2 regions of the Ancylobacter terrae genome follow, and region 1 is predicted to be linked to the other one. Evidence: predicted binding sites of a transcription regulator. Region 1 holds the regulator's gene; the other holds the start of a gene.

Region 1 (9,517 bases):
GGGCAGCTCGATGCCGTCGTGCGGCGGCTCGCCGCCGGGACACCGGTCGCGGCCGACGAAAGCGTGATCACCGGCAGCGCCAGCGCGACGCTGCTGCGATTCCTCGACAACACGCAGCTCAACGTCGGCGCGGCCTCCACGGTCGTGCTCGACCGCTTCGTGTTCAATCCCAATGGCGGTGCCAAGGACGCGGCGATCAACGTGTCCAAGGGCGCGATGCGCTTCATCACCGGCAATTCCAACCCCAACAATTTCGTCATCTCCACCCAGGTGGCGACGATCGGCATCCGCGGCACCGACATCCTGGTCATCTGCGACCCGGCGAAGGGCTGCGCGCTGGTGGTCGACAAGGGCGTCATCGGCGTCTGCCCCAAGCGGAACAACGTGGTTCCGGCGCGCGCGGGACGCAGCTGCCCCGGCTATTTCGAACTCAACATCACCAACAACTTCGCCTTCATCGACTTGAACGGGACGGTGACGGGACCGCAGACCATCTCCCAGTCCGCCATCCAGGGCGCGCAGGCGGCGATCGCCGGCGGCCAGGCGATCAATCTCGCGGGCCTGCTGCTGCCGGCCGGCACGCAGTTCGCAGCCCTTCCGGGCGTCACGGCGGGCACGCTGCCGGTGGTCGGACTGGTCGGCGTCGCCTTCACGATCGGCGTCGTCGCCACGCAGAACGACGGCAACAACCGGCCGGTCACCGGCAATGACGGCGGCGAGCCGCCTCTGGGGAACCAGTAGCACTCCAGCGCCGGCGCGGACCGCCGGAACGGCAGCCGCGCCGCCACATGCCGCCCGAAGGGCCCGGCGGCTGACGCCGGGCCGAGGCACGGCGTTTCGCGCGGAATGCCGCGTCCCCCCGGCTTCGGCGGCCTCGGCCGGCGGGCCGGGACGGAGCCCCGGCCGACGCGCCGCCGCCCCTCCCCGCCATGGCGGGGTATATCGCCGCAAACACCCCTTCCCTTCCGGTGCGATACCTAGCAACCTGTCGCCATCGTCCGCGAGCGTTGCGGTGAACAGAGAATGCGCCGTCACTCGGCCTATGCCGCGATCGTCACACTGCCGCTCGTCATCGTGCTCGGACTGATCTGGCTGCAGCCGGCCTCCTTCAGCCGCCTGCGCAACAACCTGTTTGACTTCTACCAGCGCCTCGATCCCCGCCCCTGGAGCCCGGACCTGCCGGTCCGCATCCTCGACATCGACGACGCCTCGCTCGCCCGCCTCGGCCAGTGGCCCTGGCCGCGCAACCGCATGGCCGAGCTGGTGACCCGGCTGGCCGGCGCGGGGGCGGCCTCGATCGGCTTCGATATCGCCTTCTCGGAAGCCGACCGCACCAGCCCCGACACGCTGGCCGCCGACCTGCCGGAGGGACCGGTGCGCGACCAGGTCGCCGCCGCGCTCGGCGGCCTGCCGAGCCATGACGACCAGTTCGCCGCCGCCATCGCCGCCGCGCCGGTGGTGCTCGGCGTGGTCCTCACCCCCGGCCGCCCGGCCGCGCTGCCCGAACTGCCGCGCAAGTTCGGCATCGCCACCGCCGGCGACGACCCGCTGCCCTTCCTGCCCGGCTTCACCGATGCCGTCGTGCCCCTGCCCGGCCTCGCCAAGGCGGCCTCGGGTCTCGGCGCGCTGAACTGGCTGCCCGACGGCGACCAGATCGTGCGCCAGGTGCCGCTGTTCCTGCGGCTCGGCGACCAGCTCGTGCCGGGCCTCGCGGCGGAGTCGCTGCGGGTGGCGCAGGGCGCCTCGACCTATGTGATCCGCTCCTCCAATGCCAGCGGCGACGAGGGTTTCGGCGCCTCGACCGGCATATCCGCCGTGCGCATCGGCGCCATCGAGACGCCCACCGACCGGTTCGGCGACGTGCGCATCCGCGTCGGCGGCACCGAGCCGCGGCGCTTCCTGCCGGCCTGGAAACTGTTCAGCGGCGAGCTTCCCGCCGACGAGATCGCCGGCCGCATCATCCTGGTCGGCAGCAGCGCCGCCGGCCTGCTCGACCTGCGCGCGACGCCGATCGACGCCTCGGTCGCCGGCGTCGAGGTGCAGGCGCAGACCATCGAGCATCTCGTGACCAATGCCCGCCTCGCGCGCCCGGACTGGGCGACCGGGGCGGAGATCGTGGTCGCCGCCCTGCTCGGGCTGCTCATCGCGCTGGTGCTGCCCTCCGCCGGGGCGTTCGGCGGCGCGCTCATCGGCGGCATCGTCGTCGCGGCGCTGTGCGCGGCGAGCTGGTGGGCGTTCCGCGAAGGCCATGTGCTGCTCGATCCGGTCGGGCCGGGCCTCGCGGCCTCCGCCGTCTATCTCGCCGGCACCATCCAGCTCTACAGCGCCGAGCAGCGGCAGAAGCGCTGGGTGCGTGATGCGTTCGGCCGCTTCGTGTCGCCGGCGGTGATCGAGCAGCTCGCCACCGACCCGGGGCGGCTGGTGCTCGGCGGCGAGATCCGCACCCTCACCGTCATGTTCAGCGACGTGCGCAGCTTCACCTCCATCTCGGAGCGGATGGACGCGCAGGCGCTTACACGTTTCATGAACCGTTATCTGTCACCCATGACGGACATCGTTCTCGAGCGTCGCGGCACCCTCGACAAATATATCGGCGACGCCATCATGGCCTTCTGGAATGCGCCCCTCGACGATCGCGACCACGCCCGACACGCCACCGGCGCCGCGCTCGCGATGCTGGGGGAACTCGAGGTGCTGAACGCGACGCTGCGCCGGGAAGCCGCGGCGATCGGCGAGACCGCGATCGAGGTGCGGATCGGCATCGGGCTCGCCACCGGCGACTGCTGCGTCGGCAATTTCGGCTCGGTCAAGCGCTTCGACTATTCGGCGCTGGGCGACACGGTCAACCTCGCCTCGCGGCTCGAGGGCGCCACCAAGTTCTACGGCGTGGTGCTGCTGGCCACCGACGCCACCCACGACCTCGCCCCGGATCTCGCCTGGCTCGAGGTCGACACCACCCGCGTCAAGGGACGCAGCCAGCCGGTCCGCATCTTCACGCTGGTCGGCGATGCCGCCTTCGCCGCGACACCCGCCTATCGCGACCTCGCGGAGGCGCATGGGGCGATGCTCGGGGCCTACCGCGCGGCCCGTTTCGAGGAGGCCGCCGCTTCCGCGGAGCGCGCGCACGCGCTGGCGCCCGGGAGCATCGGGAAGCTCTACGACGTCTATCACGAGCGCTGCCGGGCGCAGGCCGGCAGGCCCGCCGACGCGGCGTGGGACTATGTCACTACCCTGCTGGAGAAATGATACGTGACGCGCAAGGTGGACGATGCCGCGCTCAGCGTGACGTTCTGGGGCGTTCGGGGCTCGACGGCGACGCCGGGACGGGGGACGCTGGCCTATGGCGGCAACACGACCTGCCTCGAGATCCGCGCCGGCGACCGGCGGGTCATCCTCGATGCCGGCAGCGGCATCATCGGGCTGGGCGCCGCGCTGGCCGGCGACCCGCCGCAGCCGATCCACATCGTGCTCAGCCACCTGCACCACGACCATATCGAGGGGCTGTTCTTCTTCGCGCCGCTGTTCCGCCCCCGCACGGAGATCATCCTCTATTGCGGCAATCTCGACGGCGCGAGCGCCGAGGTGCCGCTGCGCCGCTACTACAGCCCGCCGCTGTTCCCGCTGCGCTTCGAGGATGTGCCCGCCAGCGTGCGCTATGTCGGCTTCCGCGCCGGCGAGACGCTGGATATCGGCGGCATGCCGGTCCGCACCCACCCGCTGCGCCACCCCGGCGGCGCGACGGGCTACCGCTTCGATCATGCCGGCCGCTCGGTGGCGGTGCTCACCGACCACGAGCATGCCGGCGAGGCGCCCGAACCCGATCTCGTCGCGTTCACGCGGGGATGCGACCTCATCGCCTATGACGCCACCTTCGACGACGCCGACTATGCCGGCCATCGCGGCTGGGGCCATTCCACCCCCAGCATGGGCGCGGCGCTCGCCGAGGCGGCCGGCGCGGGCGGGCTCGCCTGCATCCACCACGCGCCGCAATATGACGACGCCCGGCTCGACCGCATGGAGGCGGCGCTGAGGGAGCGGCTGCCGACCGGCTTCTTCGCCCGCGAAGGCGCCAGCGTCGGCTTCTCCCCGCGCAGCGCGCGCCGCAAGCCGTGAGCCGTGAGCCGTGAGCCGGCGCGGGCCGGACCCGAGGCCGGTGGAGGCGCGTCGAGAGCCGTCGGCTCACGGCGCGACCCGCCCGTCATCGTCCAGGGTTGACCGTAACCCGATCTTTACCATTGCGGAACACAAAAGGAACGTATACCTTTTGTTCGCAGTTTGTTTTCAATGCTTCAGGAGCGGTCGGGATCGCCATGCTCACGCGCAAACAATATGAGCTCCTGCGCTTCATCAACGAGCGGCTTCAGGAGAGCGGGGTGCCGCCCTCCTTCGAGGAGATGAAGGACGCTCTGGACCTTCGCTCGAAGTCGGGCATCCACCGCCTGATCACGGCGCTGGAGGAGCGCGGGTTCATCCGCCGCCTGCCGAACCGGGCGCGGGCGCTCGAGGTGGTTCGCCTCCCCGAGGCCACTCACCCGCCGGCACGCCCGGCGAAATCCTTCGCGCCGAGCGTGATCGAGGGCAATCTCGGCCGCGCCCGCCCGCCGGCGGACGAGCATGCCGACGCCCCGGTGACGGTGCCGGTGATGGGGCGCATCGCGGCGGGCACGCCGATCTCGGCGATCCAGTCGCGCAGCCACACCATCGCCATGCCGGCCGACATGCTCACCGGCGGCGAACACTACGCGCTCGAGGTGCGCGGCGATTCGATGGTCGAGGCCGGCATTCTCGACGGCGACATGGCGCTGATCCGCCGCTGCGAGACCGCCGATACCGGCGACATCGTGGTGGCGCTGATCGACGACGAGGAAGCCACCCTCAAGCGCCTGCGCAAGAAGGGCGCCTCGGTGGCGCTGGAGGCCGCCAACCCGGCCTATGAGACGCGCATCTTCGGCCCCGATCGCGTGCGCATCCAGGGGCGGCTGGTCGGCCTGTTCCGGCGCTACTGACCCTCCGGCGGCGGCAGGGCAAAACCCTCCGGCGTGGCACGCGGATCAGACGGGACGCTGCTCGCCGCGACAGCCGGCGTCGCAGGAGCTTCGGGCGGCGGGGTCGCCCGCGGCAACCAGGGCCGCTCGCTCCCCGGGGGTCGGGCCCATTCGAGGCGATAGCCCTCTCCCGCGGTGAAGAGGGCCGCGGCATTCGGCGCGGTGTCGCGGGTGCGGATTACCCGGGCTGCGCAATCCCGTGGCGGCTCGAAGCGGGTGACGAGGATGGTCGCGAGACGGCAGTCGTCCGCCAGCGCGTCCCGCGATCGCGGCAGGCCCACCACGCCGGGCGTGCCGGTCACCGTGCAGCCGGTGCGGTCGCAGCGGACGGCGGGGTCGGCACCCGGCGCAGACGGCGCGCGACCTTGCGCGGTCGGCGCGGAGCGTTCGCCGTTCGCCGCGCGCCATTGCTCGAGGGCGAAGCGGTTGGCCGGAGCGCCGTCGGCCCGGCTACCGACCACTGACAGGCTGCCGTCCGACTGCCGCACGGCGATCGTCTGGCCCTGCGGATCGATGAGCACAGCGGGGCGCGGGGCCAGCCCGGCGACGACGAGGGCGGCGGCGAGACAGAGCGGAGCCAGCACGATCAGCCGCGTGCGCAGCAGGCAGACGCCGATCAGCGCGAGGCTCGCCAGCCCCAGCGCCGCCATCGGAAACGCCGCGATCGAGCGGTCCGCGCCGGGCATCGCGGCGACGCGATCCGACACCGCCAGCATGCCGTCAATGCCCCATCCCATCACCCGCCAGGCCGGCCCGTCGAAGCCGAACGGGATCAGGATGGTCCCGAGCAGGCCGAATGGCATGACTAGCAGGGAGATCAGCGGCATGGCGACGAGATTGGACACGACGCCGAGCGGCGCCATGCGCTGGAAATGGAACGCCGCATAGGGCGCCGTCGCCAGCCCGGCGACCAGCGAGGTGAGGATCGAGGCGGCGATGATCGCCACGAGCCGGCCGCCGGGCACCTGCGCGAGGCGAGCGGCGAGCCGGCGCGGCGCGAGACGGCCCGGCCCTCCCGACCGCGTCGGTCCGCCCGGCGACGCACCGCGGGGCAACGCACCGTCGGCCCCGTCCGGGCGCAGCCGTTCATAGGCGGCGACCAGAGCGAGGGTGGCGGCGAAGGACATCTGCGTCCCCGGCTCGAAAATCGCCGCCGGGCTGAGGGCGAGCACCCCGAGCGCCGCCACCGCGAGGCTGCGGACGGTGAGCGCGGAGCGGCCGATCAGGACGCCGGCGAGCACGATCAGCGTCATCACATAGGAGCGCAGCGTCGGCACCTCGGCTCCCGAGAGCAGCAGGTAGAAGCTCGCCCCGGCGAGCGCCGGCACCGCCGCCATAGCCTTGACCGGATAGCGCAGCGCCATCCCGGGCACGGCGGCCAGCAGCGCGCGCACCGCGACGAACAACGTCATCGCCACCAGCGCCATGTGCAGGCCGGAGATCGACAGCACATGGCTGAGGCCGGACACCCGCATCGATTCCTCGACGCTCTCCGATACCGCATCCCGCGAGCCGGCGACCAGCGCCTCGGCAACCGCGGCGGCGTCGCCCGACAGCACCGCCCGGATGCGCCGCCCGATATCGGCGCGCAGGTCCTCGAACAGGCGGGCGATCCGCAGCCGCCACGGCACCGGCCCCGGTGCGGGCGCCTCCTGCAGCCGCCCGAGCGCGAAGCCGGTGGCGCCGATGCCCTCGAACCACGCCGCCCGGCCGAAATCATAGCCCCCCGGATAGGCCGGCCCCGGCGGCGGCCCGAGAGTGGCCCGCACCCGCACATGTTCCCCGATGCGCGGCAGCGGCCCGGAGGTGACCGACACGCGCACCCGGACCGGCCGGCTCGCCGGATCGGTCCGGCCGAGATCGGTGACGCGCAGCACCACCCGGGCTCCGCGCGGACGCCGCTCGGCCTGCTCGACGAAGCCGGCGACCTCGGTGGCGACGAGCTGCCGCTCGAGCACCGGATGGGCCATCGCGGCGACCTGCGCCGTCGCGACGGCGAAGCCGCCCGCCAGCGTCGCGAGGCCGGCGAGGAGATGGAACGCCAGCGGCCGGGCCCGGGCCCGAAAGGTCGCCACCGCGAAAGCGAGGCACAGCGCGATGGACGCCGTCAGCGAGGGTTCGTGCGCGGCGCTGAAATAGAGGGCGATGCCGGCGCCGAACGCGACCGGCAGCCAGAGAAAGGCCCGCCGGTCGGCAAGTTCCCGCTCGACATCGCGGGCAAGCGCGGCGAGAAGGCCGGCGATCCGCTCCCGCAGGCGCCGGCCTCCCGCCATCGGCCCCGCCCACGGCGCCGGCCGCCGGCCGGCACCCAATACCTGCGCCCCGGCGCGCCCCCCGCGCCGGCGCCCCGGCCCGGCGCCGTCCGGCGGCACGTCCGGCCCCGGCACCATCGCGAAGCGGCTGGAGGAAACGCTGCCATTCGAAGGGCCCGCCTCGGGCGTTGCCAGGGGCGCCGGTGCGGCTTGAGGAGCAGGAGGGTCCTGCGTGTCAGCCGCGGCGTGAGGGTCAGGCGCGACAGGCAGACCTAACGGAGCCGGTTTGCCCGGCGAATTACGATCGCCCGGCGGAGAACCGGGCTCGTGCCCGGCGCCCGGGGCCCCCGACGGAATGTTCGCCTCCGTCGCAACGACCGAGCGTCGGAGGGCGACATCTCCCGTCGACGAGCGTTCGCCGGGCGGCGCAAGGGGCGCCGGTGAGCGTTGAGCGACAGAAGCGTCCTGAGGATCAGGTGCGGAATTGAGGTCGGGCTCGGCGTGGAGGTCAGGTGCGATGGGGAAATCGGGCGGCACCAGGGGCGCCAGTGCTGCCGGAAGATCGGGGTCTCTCAGCGGATCAGGCGCGGTATGGCGATCAGACTCGATAGGGAGCCCCGGCGGAGCCGGTTCGCCCGGCGAATTACGGTCGCCCGGCGGAGAACCGGGCTCGTGCCCCGCGCCCGGGGTCTCGACGGGCGCGGGCGGCCGTGAGGCGCTAGGCACGTCCGACCCCGGCGCCGGCGCGAAACGCCCGAGAGGAACCCGCCCCGTCGAAGGGCCCGCCTCGGGCGTTGCCAGGGGCGCCGGCGCCACCGGTAGATCCGGATCTTCCTGAGGATCAGGAGCGGCATGGCGGTCAGGCGCGATGGGCAGCCCCGGCGGAGCCCGATCGACCAGAGGAGCCGGCTCGCCCGGCGGAGCATGTTCGCCCGGCGGAGAACCGGGCTCGTGCCCGGCGCCCGCAGTCTCCGGTGCAGCGGGCGGCCATGAGGGGTGGGCCGTGGGGGGCGACTGGCCGGTCGCGGAGGGCGACGGCGGGCGGGTCGCCGGCGGCGGATCGCCCGGCTCCTCGCCGTCCCGCCGGCCGCCCGGCCCGTTGTCGTCCCGCCCCGCCATGCGCGCCGCCCGCACCCCAACCGGCACCGCCGCATTTTCCCCCGCGGCGCGGCTATGCTACACGCACCGCTCCGCGCCGCCATTCCGTTCGCATCCGTTCGGCCGCCCGGCCGCAAGAGACACCGAATCGATGTCCGAAACCGTCGTCACCCGCTTCGCCCCCTCGCCCACCGGCTTCCTGCACATCGGGGGCGCGCGGACCGCGCTGTTCAACTGGCTCTATGCCCGCGCCAAGGGCGGGCGGATGCTGCTGCGGATCGAGGATACCGACCGCCAACGCTCCACCGAGGCGGCGATCGAGGCCATCCTCGACGGGCTGAACTGGCTCGGCATCGACTGGTCGGGCGACGTCGTCTACCAGTTCGCGCGCGCCGCGCGCCACCGCGAGGCGGTGGAGCAGATGCTGGCCAAGGGCCACGCCTATCGCTGCTACGCCACGGCCGAGGAGCTCGAGGAGATGCGCGAGAGCGCGCGCCGCGAGGGCCGGCCGCCGCGCTATGACGGGCGCTGGCGCGACCGCGATCCCGGCGAGGCCGTGGCGGGACGCAAGCCGGCCATCCGCCTGCGCGCGCCGCAGGAGGGCGAGACGGTGATCGAGGACCTGGTGCAGGGCCGCGTGACCTTCGCCAACAAGGACCTCGACGACCTCGTGCTGCTGCGCTCCGACGGCACGCCCACCTACATGCTCTCGGTGGTGGTCGACGACCACGACATGGGCGTGACCCACATCATCCGCGGCGACGACCACCTCACCAATGCGGCGCGGCAGACACAGATCTACCGCGCGCTCGACTGGGGCGTGCCGCAGATGGCGCATATCCCGCTGATCCACGGGCCGGACGGGGCCAAGCTCTCCAAGCGCCACGGCGCGCTGGGCGTCGACGCCTACCGGGCCCTGGGCTACCTGCCGGCGGCGCTGCGGAACTATCTGGTGCGCCTCGGCTGGAGCCATGGCGACCAGGAGATCTTCTCGACCGAGGAGATGAGCCAGCTGTTCGACCTCAACAGGGTCGGGCGCTCGGCGGCGCGCTTCGATTTCGCCAAGCTGGAGAATCTCAACGGGCACTATTTGCGCGCCACCCCCGATGCCGAGCTGCTCGC
Region 2 (9,517 bases), 670 kb from region 1:
CCGCCACGCGCGTGGCCCGCCGGGACGCGGGGGGGTCACCGCGCTCCCCCCGCCCGCCGCCGAGCCGCCGTCGGGCGGGCGGGACCTCGCCCCGGCGCCGGCCCCATCCGGCGGCGCGCCGGAAGCGGCCGGCGAATGAGCGGGGCGCGCATCCTCCGTCATCTTGCCCTCGGACGATGAGTAGGCCCCGCATGTGCCGTCATGTGCCCCTCGATGGATGAGCGGGTCTCGCGTGTGCCGTCAGGTTCTCTTCGGCAGACGCGGCGCCGGCATCGCCCCTGATATGCCGCCACCCCCGGCGACGCCCGTCCGGGTGACGCTCTGGCATCCCCCACGTCAGCCCCCCTCGCAGCGTCCACCGCCGCGCGGGATGCGGAAGCGCCCCAACGCCCCAGCGCGCCGGCCGTCGTTGCGGCGCCATCGCCGTTGCCCGGCGGGGCGGCATGATCGGAGGGAAGCAGGGACGTGGGCATCCCCAAGAAATCGAGCGACCGGAACGCACGATGCCGGCCCTCGCCACCCCGGGTGACGCCCACCCGGGTGACGCGCCGGCATGCTCGGCGTCCGTCGCACTCGTAGCGTCCACCGCCGCACGGGATCTGGAAGTGCGCTCGCGCCACAGCGCGCCGGCGGTCATGGCGCTGCCCTCCCCGCCGCGGGAGGCGGCAACTTGAGCGGAGGGAAGCAAGGACGCAACGTGAGCGAAGGGAAGCGGAGACGCCGGCATACCCAGCGAACCCCGGCGACCGGCACTGGCGATGCTAGCGCCCGCCACGCCAAGTGACGCCCGCCCGGATGACGCGTCGGCACATCCAGCGTCAGCCGTGTTCGCAGTGTCCACCGCTGCACGGGATGCGGAAGCGCCCCAACGCCCCAGCGCGCCGGCGGTCATGGCGGCGCCATCGCCGTTGCCCGGCGGGGCGGCATGATCGGAGGGAAGCAAGGACGCAGCTTGAGCGGAGGGAAGCAGGCACGTCGGCATCCTCCGCCAACTCCAGCGACCGGAACGGGCGAAGCCGGCTCCCGCCACCCCGGATGACGCCCGCCCGGATGACGCGTCGGCACATCCAGCATCAGCCGCATACGCAGTGTCCACCGCCGTGCGCGACGCGAGAGCACCCCCACGCCGGAGGGCGCCAACGGTCATGGCGGCGCCATCGCCGCTTTGCGGCGCGGCAGCGTCAGCGGAGGAAAGCAGGGACGCAACGTGAGCGAAAGGAAGCGGGGACGTCGGCAGCCTCCGCCAACTCCAGCGACCGGAACGGGCGATGCCGGCTCCCGCCTTGCTTCTGGGCGACCCGGAACGCGACACGCCTGCCTTTCCCGCACCGTGTCCTACCACGGTGAGCGACGGGAGGCCGGATCCCGGCGGAGATGTAACGTCCGCGTCCGCCGCGACGGCGGGAACAGGGAACGCCGACGTGGCCGGACAGGGCCCCGCGGCGCCGACCAGCGCGTCGACCGTCTCCCCGACCTCCCGCCAGCTGAAGCGATCAGCCCCCGCCATCCGCCTTCTCCACCGCCGCGCATCACCGCCCGACCGGACCGCCGCTCACGCGGGCGCGACAAGGCGCCCCCGCGTGCCTGGCGCTCGCCGCGGGTCCCCGTCAATGCGAGCGCGAGCGGGCGCAGGACGACGGCTGCCGCAGCCGCGACCCGCCAAGCTCCGGCCATACCGCATTGCACATGTCGAGGCGGCACTGCCCCGTCGAACGCAGCCTGTCGGCTCCCCGTCGCGACAGCCGCATCTCACCGGTAAAATCGGCACGCGTCCAGACTGACGCAGCGACAGCCCCGCTCACGAAAGGACCTGACGCCGCAGGTTCCAGCCCGACAGCGACAGGAAGCGCGGCGCCAGGGCGCGGACGCCCGGGCATGGAGGTCCCGGAACTTAGCCCGCCAGCGCACTCTCGATTGCGGCCAGCGCCTCGGGCGCGCGCACGCCATCCGGCCCGCCGGCCTGGGCCATGTCCGGGCGACCCCCGCCGCCCTTCCCGCCAAGCGCCTCGGCACCGCGCCGCACCAGCGCGACCGCATCGAAGCGGCCGGTGAGATCGGAGGTCACGCCGACCACGATGACGCCCTTGCCGTCGGCCGCCGTGTTGGCGACCGCCACAACGCCGGACCCGATCCGCTTCTTCGCCTCGTCGGCGATCGGCTTGAGATCCTTCGCTTCGATGCCGCTCACCGCGATCGGCAGGTAGTTGATGCCATCCACCACGCGAATATCGGGCGCCGCCTTGCCGCCCGCCCCGCCGCCGAGGGCGAGCTGGCGCTTGGCGTCGGAGAGTTCCCGCTCGAGACGGCGGCGCTCCTCGACCAGCTGGGCGACGCGCGCCTCGACATCGCCGACCGGCGCCTTCAGCGTCGCCGCGGTCGCCTGCAGGGCGCTGTTGGCGCCGTTCAGGAAATGCCGCGCCGGCGTGCCGGTCATCGCCTCGAGGCGGCGCACGCCGGACGCCACGGCGCTCTCCCCGAGCACGGTGACGAGGCCGATGTCGCCGGTGCGGGCGACATGGGTGCCTCCGCACAGCTCCACCGAAAAGGGCGCGCCATTGCCGGGATCGGTACCCATCGCCACGACCCGCACCTCCTCGCCGTATTTCTCGCCGAACAGGGCACGCGCACCGGAGGCGATGGCGTCGTCGACTCCCATCAGCCGGGTCGTCACCTCCTCGTTGCGCAGCACGGCGCGATTGGCGATATCCTCGACCGCGCGCAATTCGGCCGGGTCGAGCGGCTTGGGATGGCTGAAATCGAAGCGGAGCCGGTCCGGGGCGACCAGCGAGCCCTTCTGCGCGACATGCTCGCCCAGCACGCGGCGCAACGCCTCGTGCAGCAGATGCGTCGCCGAGTGATTGGCGCGGATGGCGCCCCGCCGCTCCGCGTCGACCTCGAGCGCCAGAGCCGACCCCACCGCGAGCGTACCGGCCGTCACCTCGACCTCGTGCACGAAGATGTCGCCGAGCCGCTTCTGCGTGTCGAGCACGCGCACCTTCAGGCCGCCCTCGCCGGTCATCGTCCCCGTGTCGCCGAGCTGCCCTCCGGATTCGCCGTAGAACGGCGTCTGGTTCAGCACTGCCAAGCCGCGTTCCCCGGATTGCAGCGCCTCCACACGCGCGCCCTCGCGGACGAGAGCCGTGACCGCGCCCTCCGCCTTCTCGGTGCCGTAGCCGAGGAACTCGGTGGCGCCCACCTCCTCCCGCAGCGCGAACCACACCGAATCGGTCGCCGCATCGCCCGAACCCGCCCAGGACGCCCGCGCCTCGGCGCGCTGGCGCTCCATCGCGCTCCGGAAACCGTCCGTATCGACGCTGATGCCCCGCGCGCGCAGCGCATCCTCGGTGAGGTCGAGCGGAAAGCCGTAGGTGTCGTAAAGCTTGAACGCCGTCTCGCCGGAGAACTTCGCCCCGGTGCCCAGCCCCTCGCTCTCCGCCTCGAGAATGGACAGGCCGCGCTCCAGCGTCTTGCGGAAGCGCGTCTCCTCGAGCCGCAGCGTCTCGGTGACCAGCGCCTCCGCGCGCACGATCTCGGGATAGGCACGGCCCATCTCGCGCACCAGCACCGGCACGAGGCGATACATCAGCGGATCGCGGGCGCCGAGCAGCTGGGCGTGGCGCATGGCGCGGCGCATGATGCGGCGCAGCACGTAGCCGCGCCCCTCATTGGAGGGCAGCACGCCATCCGCAACGAGGAAGGTCGCCGCGCGCAAATGATCGGCGATGACGCGATGGCTCGCCTTCTGCGGGCCCTCGGCCTCGACATTGGTCAGGTCCTCGACGGCGCCGGTGAGCGCGCGCATGAGGTCGATCTCGTAATTGTCGTGCGTGCCCTGCAGAACGGCGGAGATGCGCTCGAGACCCATGCCGGTATCGATCGAGGGCCGCGGAAGATTGATGCGCTCCCCGCCCGGCAGCTGCTCGAACTGCATGAAGACGAGGTTCCAGATCTCGATGAAGCGGTCGCCGTCGGCGTCCGCCGACCCGGGCGGGCCGCCGGCGATATGGGGGCCGTGATCGTAGAAGATCTCCGAGCAGGGCCCGCACGGACCGGTATCCCCCATCTGCCAGAAATTATCCGACGTGCCGATCCGGATGATCTTGCTCTCCGGCAAGCCCGCGATCTTGCGCCACAATCCGAACGCCTCGTCGTCCTCGGCATAGACGGTGACCAGCAGCTTATCGACCGGCAGTTCGTACTCGCGTGTGATCAGGTTCCACGCGAACTCGATGGCATTCTCCTTGAAATAGTCGCCAAAGGAGAAATTGCCGAGCATCTCGAAGAAGGTGTGATGGCGCGCGGTGTAGCCGACATTGTCGAGGTCGTTGTGCTTGCCGCCGGCACGCACGCATTTCTGCGAGGTCGCCGCCCGCGAATAGGGGCGCTTCTCCATGCCGGTGAAGACGTTCTTGAATTGCACCATGCCGGCATTGGTGAACATCAGCGTGGGGTCGTTCTGCGGCACGAGCGGCGAGGACGGCACCACGGCGTGGCCGTTCTTCGCGAAATAGTCCAGGAACGTGGCCCGTATCTCGTTCACGCCGCTCATAAATCGAAGTCCGCTGTTGCCGGGGAAACCCCGCGCGGGGAGCCTTGGCTGGCCGCCGCCCGCGCGCGACCCGGTTCTACCGGCGCCCCATGGCCTTGTCCAGAAAGGCCCGGCGGTGATCCGCACGCCGCCGGCGACCATCGCGCTCCAACCGCGTCACCCGGCATGGCGACGGGCGGTGCGTACCACCGCCCGCGCGGGTCTCGGCGCGGAGGCGCCCTCAGTCGTCCGACTCGTCGCCTTCCGAGGCACCGGCCAGTATCTGCTCGGCAATCAGTCCGGCGTTCTGACGGATCGTCGCCTCGATCCGCGCCGCCGCATCGGGGTTCTGGCGCAAGAAGCTCTTGGCGTTCTCGCGCCCCTGGCCGAGCCGCTGGCTGTCATAGGAGAACCAGGCGCCCGACTTCTCGACCACGCCCGCCTTGATGCCGAGATCGATGAGTTCGCCCATCTTCGAGACGCCCTCGCCATACATGATGTCGAATTCCACCTGCTTGAACGGCGGCGCCAGCTTGTTCTTGACCACCTTCACGCGGGTCTGGTTGCCGACGATCTCGTCCCGCTCCTTGATCGAGCCGATACGGCGGATGTCGAGGCGCACCGAGGCATAGAACTTCAGCGCGTTGCCGCCGGTGGTCGTCTCCGGACTTCCATACATCACGCCGATCTTCATCCGGATCTGGTTGATGAAGATAACCATCGTGTTGGATTTGCTGATGGAGGCGGTGAGCTTGCGCAGCGCCTGGCTCATCAGCCGGGCCTGCATGCCCGGCTGCGAATCGCCCATCTCGCCGTCGAGCTCGGCCCGGGGCGTGAGAGCGGCGACGGAGTCGATCACCAGAACGTCGACCGCGCCGGAGCGCACCAGCGTGTCGGCGATCTCCAGGGCCTGCTCACCGGCATCCGGCTGGGAGATGAGGAGCGAGTCGAGATCGACGCCCAGCTTGCGCGCATAAATCGGGTCGAGCGCGTGCTCGGCATCGACAAAGGCGCAGACCCCGCCCTTCTTCTGCGCTTCCGCGATGGTGTGCAGGGCAAGCGTCGTCTTGCCGGAGGATTCCGGCCCGAAGATCTCGACGATGCGCCCGCGCGGCAGGCCGCCGATCCCGAGCGCGATGTCGAGGCCGAGGGAGCCGGTCGACACGGTCTCGATCTCCATCACCTTGTCGCTCTTGCCGAGACGCATGATGGAACCCTTGCCGAAATGCCTCTCGATCTGAGCGAGAGCGGCATCGAGCGCCTTAGCCTTGTCCATGGAAGATCCTTCGACGAGTCGCAATGCTGCCTGACTCATTGCTGCGCTCCGGTGCGGGTGCAAGGAAAGATTGACGTCTTGGCATTTATGTACGCTATTTGTTCGATGTTCACAATATGTTCCAGAAGGCTCAATGCGGTTTTGGCTGGGCGCCGTGCATGCGCTCGCGCTTGATGAGATCACCGGGCGATTGCGCCTCCGCTCCTATCGGTATCGTTGGCGGCCGTGAGATTGATCTGATCCCCGAGGCAGGCCTAAGGCCGTCTACCGCCGTCACGCGGAGGGCTTGAATTGGCACGCTCTTCAGGAAGATCTTTGCCGACCGGGAGAGCCAAAAATCATCTTCGGCACGATGAGGCCGACGGTCATGGCTATAGTGATCAGCAGCGCGCTGGTCAGGCTCGCGAACGCACCGACCAGCAGAGCGGGCGGCGCGTCGGGGCCGATGGCGTTGAGCTCCACGAGAGCGGCGGCTCCGTCGAACAGGAACACGCCCGGAACCATCGACACCACCGATGCGAAAGCGAGCGCGGCGAACGGATAGCGCAGGCGCGCAGCAGCGGGCGTGATGCAAAGGCCGACGATCAGACAGGCCGCGAAGCTGCTTGCGGGAGCGCCGAAGTCCTGCGCCATCAACATCCAGTGCACGCTATGGGCGACCATCCCGACGACGACAGGTATCGGCAGCATCCGCCAGGGCATGTTGAAGAAGGTACCATAGGCGGCCACGGCCATGCCCGCCGCGAGGGCATCATGAACGAGTGGAACCGAGACCACGCCCGTCGTCGTCGGGAGTTCGATGTGCGCCATCGTCAGGGCGAGCAGCAGGCCCGCACTGATCATCAGGATGATGAGGCTGGCGAAGATCAGCCGGGCCGAGCCGATGGTGACACGGGAGCGCGCGAGATCGATCGTGCCGTTGAGGACATGCGGTCCCGGCACCAGCACCATACAGGGACACACCAGCGCGAGGCGTGAATCCACATCGAAGTTGAACCGGAACGTCAGCAGACCGACGACCCCGGCGATGAAGGCCGCACTGAATGGCTGAATCAACGGGTTCTGCGAGAGATGGGATACCGCCCGCCGCACAAGGGCGCCGGTCCCGGCACTGAACGCGATCGTCGCGAGCGTGGGCAGATCGCTCGCCCCGAAAATCACCCCCAGCGCCGCGGCGCCCAAAGCCGCCAGAAGGGCAAACCGCCCGATATTGACCGGGGGGAGGTTCTCCACCGCTCGTAGAGCCGTCTCGGCCTCCGCCCGGCTGATCCGCCCCTCGCACAGGTCGTCGACGATCCGAAGCGTGGCGGTGACACGCCCCATATCGACGCCGGTGGGCTTGGCAGGCAGGATGCGCGGTATTGGCCGACCGTTGACGAAAAGGATGACCTCGCCCCAGCGCAGGAGGACGTCCACCTCGACGCCAAGGCCCTTTCCAAACCGACGGATCGTCACCCCCAGGCTTTCGGACGATTGCCCGTTCACGAAGAGCAGGCAGGTCGCCTTCGCCAGCAACTCCTCGGATGCAGCTTCAGGCGAGGCGGGCATCGGCACGAAAGGGCTCCAGAGCCAGCTGGGAAAGCATTGCGGGGCCTCACGGCGTGCCGTTGACCGCCGTGATCTGCCGGGCGCCGGCCAGTGCGGTCGAGAAGGTGCCGCGCTCGTCCGGAACGCGGCCCTGCCCATGCACGCCGATGCGCCGGCCACAGGGAGAGCTGCTTTCCGGACGCGGACTTCAGATATTGTCGATCTTCAACACGGGCGCCGTATCCGCCCGCGTGCGGGCGCAGGCCTCCGCATCGACCTTGAGATCGATTCCATAGGTCGGAATCATGCGCTTGAGGGCCGGCAGCCAGCCATCTTCGGTGAGACGGTCGGCGAAGCAGGCCCGTAGGACCTCCATCGCGATGAACGCCGCCGTCGAGGCGCCGGGTGAGGCACCGAGCAGCGCAACCAGCGACTTGTCGGCCGCCGGAATGATCTCGGTGCCGAATTCGAGCGCGCCGCCGGCGTCGGCGGTATCCGGCTTGATGATCTGGACGCGCTGGCCTGCGACCACCTTCTGCCAGTCGCCTCGCGCGGCGTTCGGGAAGAACTCCTGCAGCACGCCGAACTGATGCGAGGACGACTGCAGCACCTGGCCGATCAGATATTCGGTCAGGCCGACATTGTTCTTCGCGACGTCGAGAAGCGGCACGATATTGTGGAGGGTGATCGATTCAAACAGATCGAGCAGCGAACCCTGCTTGAGGAACTTCGTCGAAAAGCCGGCATAGGGCCCGAACAGCAGCGACTTCTTGCCACCGATGATGCGCGTATCGAGATGCGGGACGGACATGGGCGGCGAACCGCTCGCAGCCTTGCCATACACCTTGGCGTGGTGACGCTCGCTCACCGCGTCGACATCGCAGCGCAGCCAGATGCCGCTCACCGGGAAGCCGCCATAGCCGCGTCCTTCGGGGATCTTGGACATCTGCAGGAGATCGATGGAATCGCCACCCGCCCCGATGAAGACGAACTTCGCCGACACGCTCTCGCGCGACTTGTCAGCCTCGTTCTCCACGGTAACGCGCCAGCGGCCGTTCGCTTCGCGATCGAGCCCGACCACCTGACGCTTGTAGTTGACCTCGAAGCCGGACTGGGCCTTGAGCTGGGCGACCAGCAGATGCGTCAGCGAGCCGTAATCGACGTCGGTGCCGGTGATGATGCGCGTCGCCGCCACCTTCTCGCCGGCCTCGCGGCCCTCGATGATCAGCGGCGCCCATTCGGAGATCTTCGCCGGATCCTCGCTGTATTCCATGCCGTGATAGCAATGGTGAGCGGACATTTCCTTGAAGCGCGCCTTCAGGAAAGCGACGTTCTCCTCGCCCCACACAAAGCTCATATGCGGGCAGGGATGGATGAAGGCGCGCGGATCGGGGATCGCGCCCTTCCGCACCAGATGGGTCCAGAGCTGGCGCGAGATGTCGAATTCGGTGTTGACCTCGAGCGCCTTGGAGATGTCGACGGACCCGTCCGGACGCTGCGGCGTGTAGTTGAGCTCGCAATTGGCGGCGTGGCCGGTGCCGGCATTGTTCCAGGAGTTGGAGCTTTCCTGCCCGCAATCGGCCAGACGCTCGAACATGACCACAGACAGTGACGGCTGCAATTCCTTGAGCACGGTGCCGAGGGTGGCGCCCATGATGCCGGCGCCGATGAGGACGATGTCCGGATTCTCGATGGAGGAATTCGACATGGATGTTTCCCGCCCGTTCAGTTGCCGGTCTTGGAAGGAACGAAGCCGAGGTCGGCTCCTTCTTCGTAGACCACATAGGCCCGGCGCCACGGATCGTTGCCGATGAGCCGCCATCTATGGCCCGAGCCGGAATTGTCCTGCGCGATGAGGATATCGCCTGGCCGGATGGTGAAGGTGGCGCCCGACTTCGTCTCGAATTCGAGCGTGCCGGAAAGCGTGATCACGTAACGCGGCTCGGGATCCTTATGCCATTCGAACGAACCGCCGGAGGCGGTTTCGCGGAACGAGATGTCCTTGGCCGCCGTCGCCTTGCCGATGAAATCGCCGCGCTCACCTTCGGTAAGCGCGATCGTGCCTTCCTCGAACAGCGAGTTGCCATCCTCGCCGGTCCACATTCTGACGCATCTGATCATTGGAATTCCTACCCTTGTCTCACGCGCCGGCCAGGCCGCTACCGACCATGTCGAGAGGCTTGATG

Evidence for each region. The regulator LexA, encoded in region 1, represses DNA repair genes until DNA is damaged. The targets are predictions, from matches to a motif close to TGTTCNNNNTGTGTTCNG.
Region 2: a site for LexA is predicted at 5,911-5,928, ahead of recA (recombinase RecA). Genes of this name have one in related genera too.

The regions. Positions count from the first base shown of each region.
Region 1 covers NZ_JBJGXH010000001.1:1,808,001-1,817,517, forward strand. The annotation lists gene ACEUEL_RS08665 (FecR family protein) at 1-741, shown strand, start outside; gene ACEUEL_RS08670 (CHASE2 domain-containing protein) at 1,024-3,246, shown strand; gene ACEUEL_RS08675 (MBL fold metallo-hydrolase) at 3,250-4,113, shown strand; gene lexA (transcriptional repressor LexA) at 4,311-5,006, shown strand; gene ACEUEL_RS08685 (ComEC/Rec2 family competence protein) at 5,000-7,318, opposite strand; gene gltX (glutamate--tRNA ligase) at 8,547-9,517, shown strand, end outside.
Region 2 covers NZ_JBJGXH010000001.1:1,138,659-1,148,175, reverse strand. The annotation lists gene ACEUEL_RS05430 (cyclic nucleotide-gated ion channel) at 1-39, opposite strand, end outside; gene alaS (alanine--tRNA ligase) at 1,892-4,549, opposite strand; gene recA (recombinase RecA) at 4,770-5,843, opposite strand; gene ACEUEL_RS05415 (threonine/serine exporter family protein) at 6,108-7,352, opposite strand; gene mqo (malate dehydrogenase (quinone)) at 7,540-9,039, opposite strand; gene ACEUEL_RS05405 (cupin domain-containing protein) at 9,057-9,452, opposite strand; gene fumC (class II fumarate hydratase) at 9,472-9,517, opposite strand, start outside.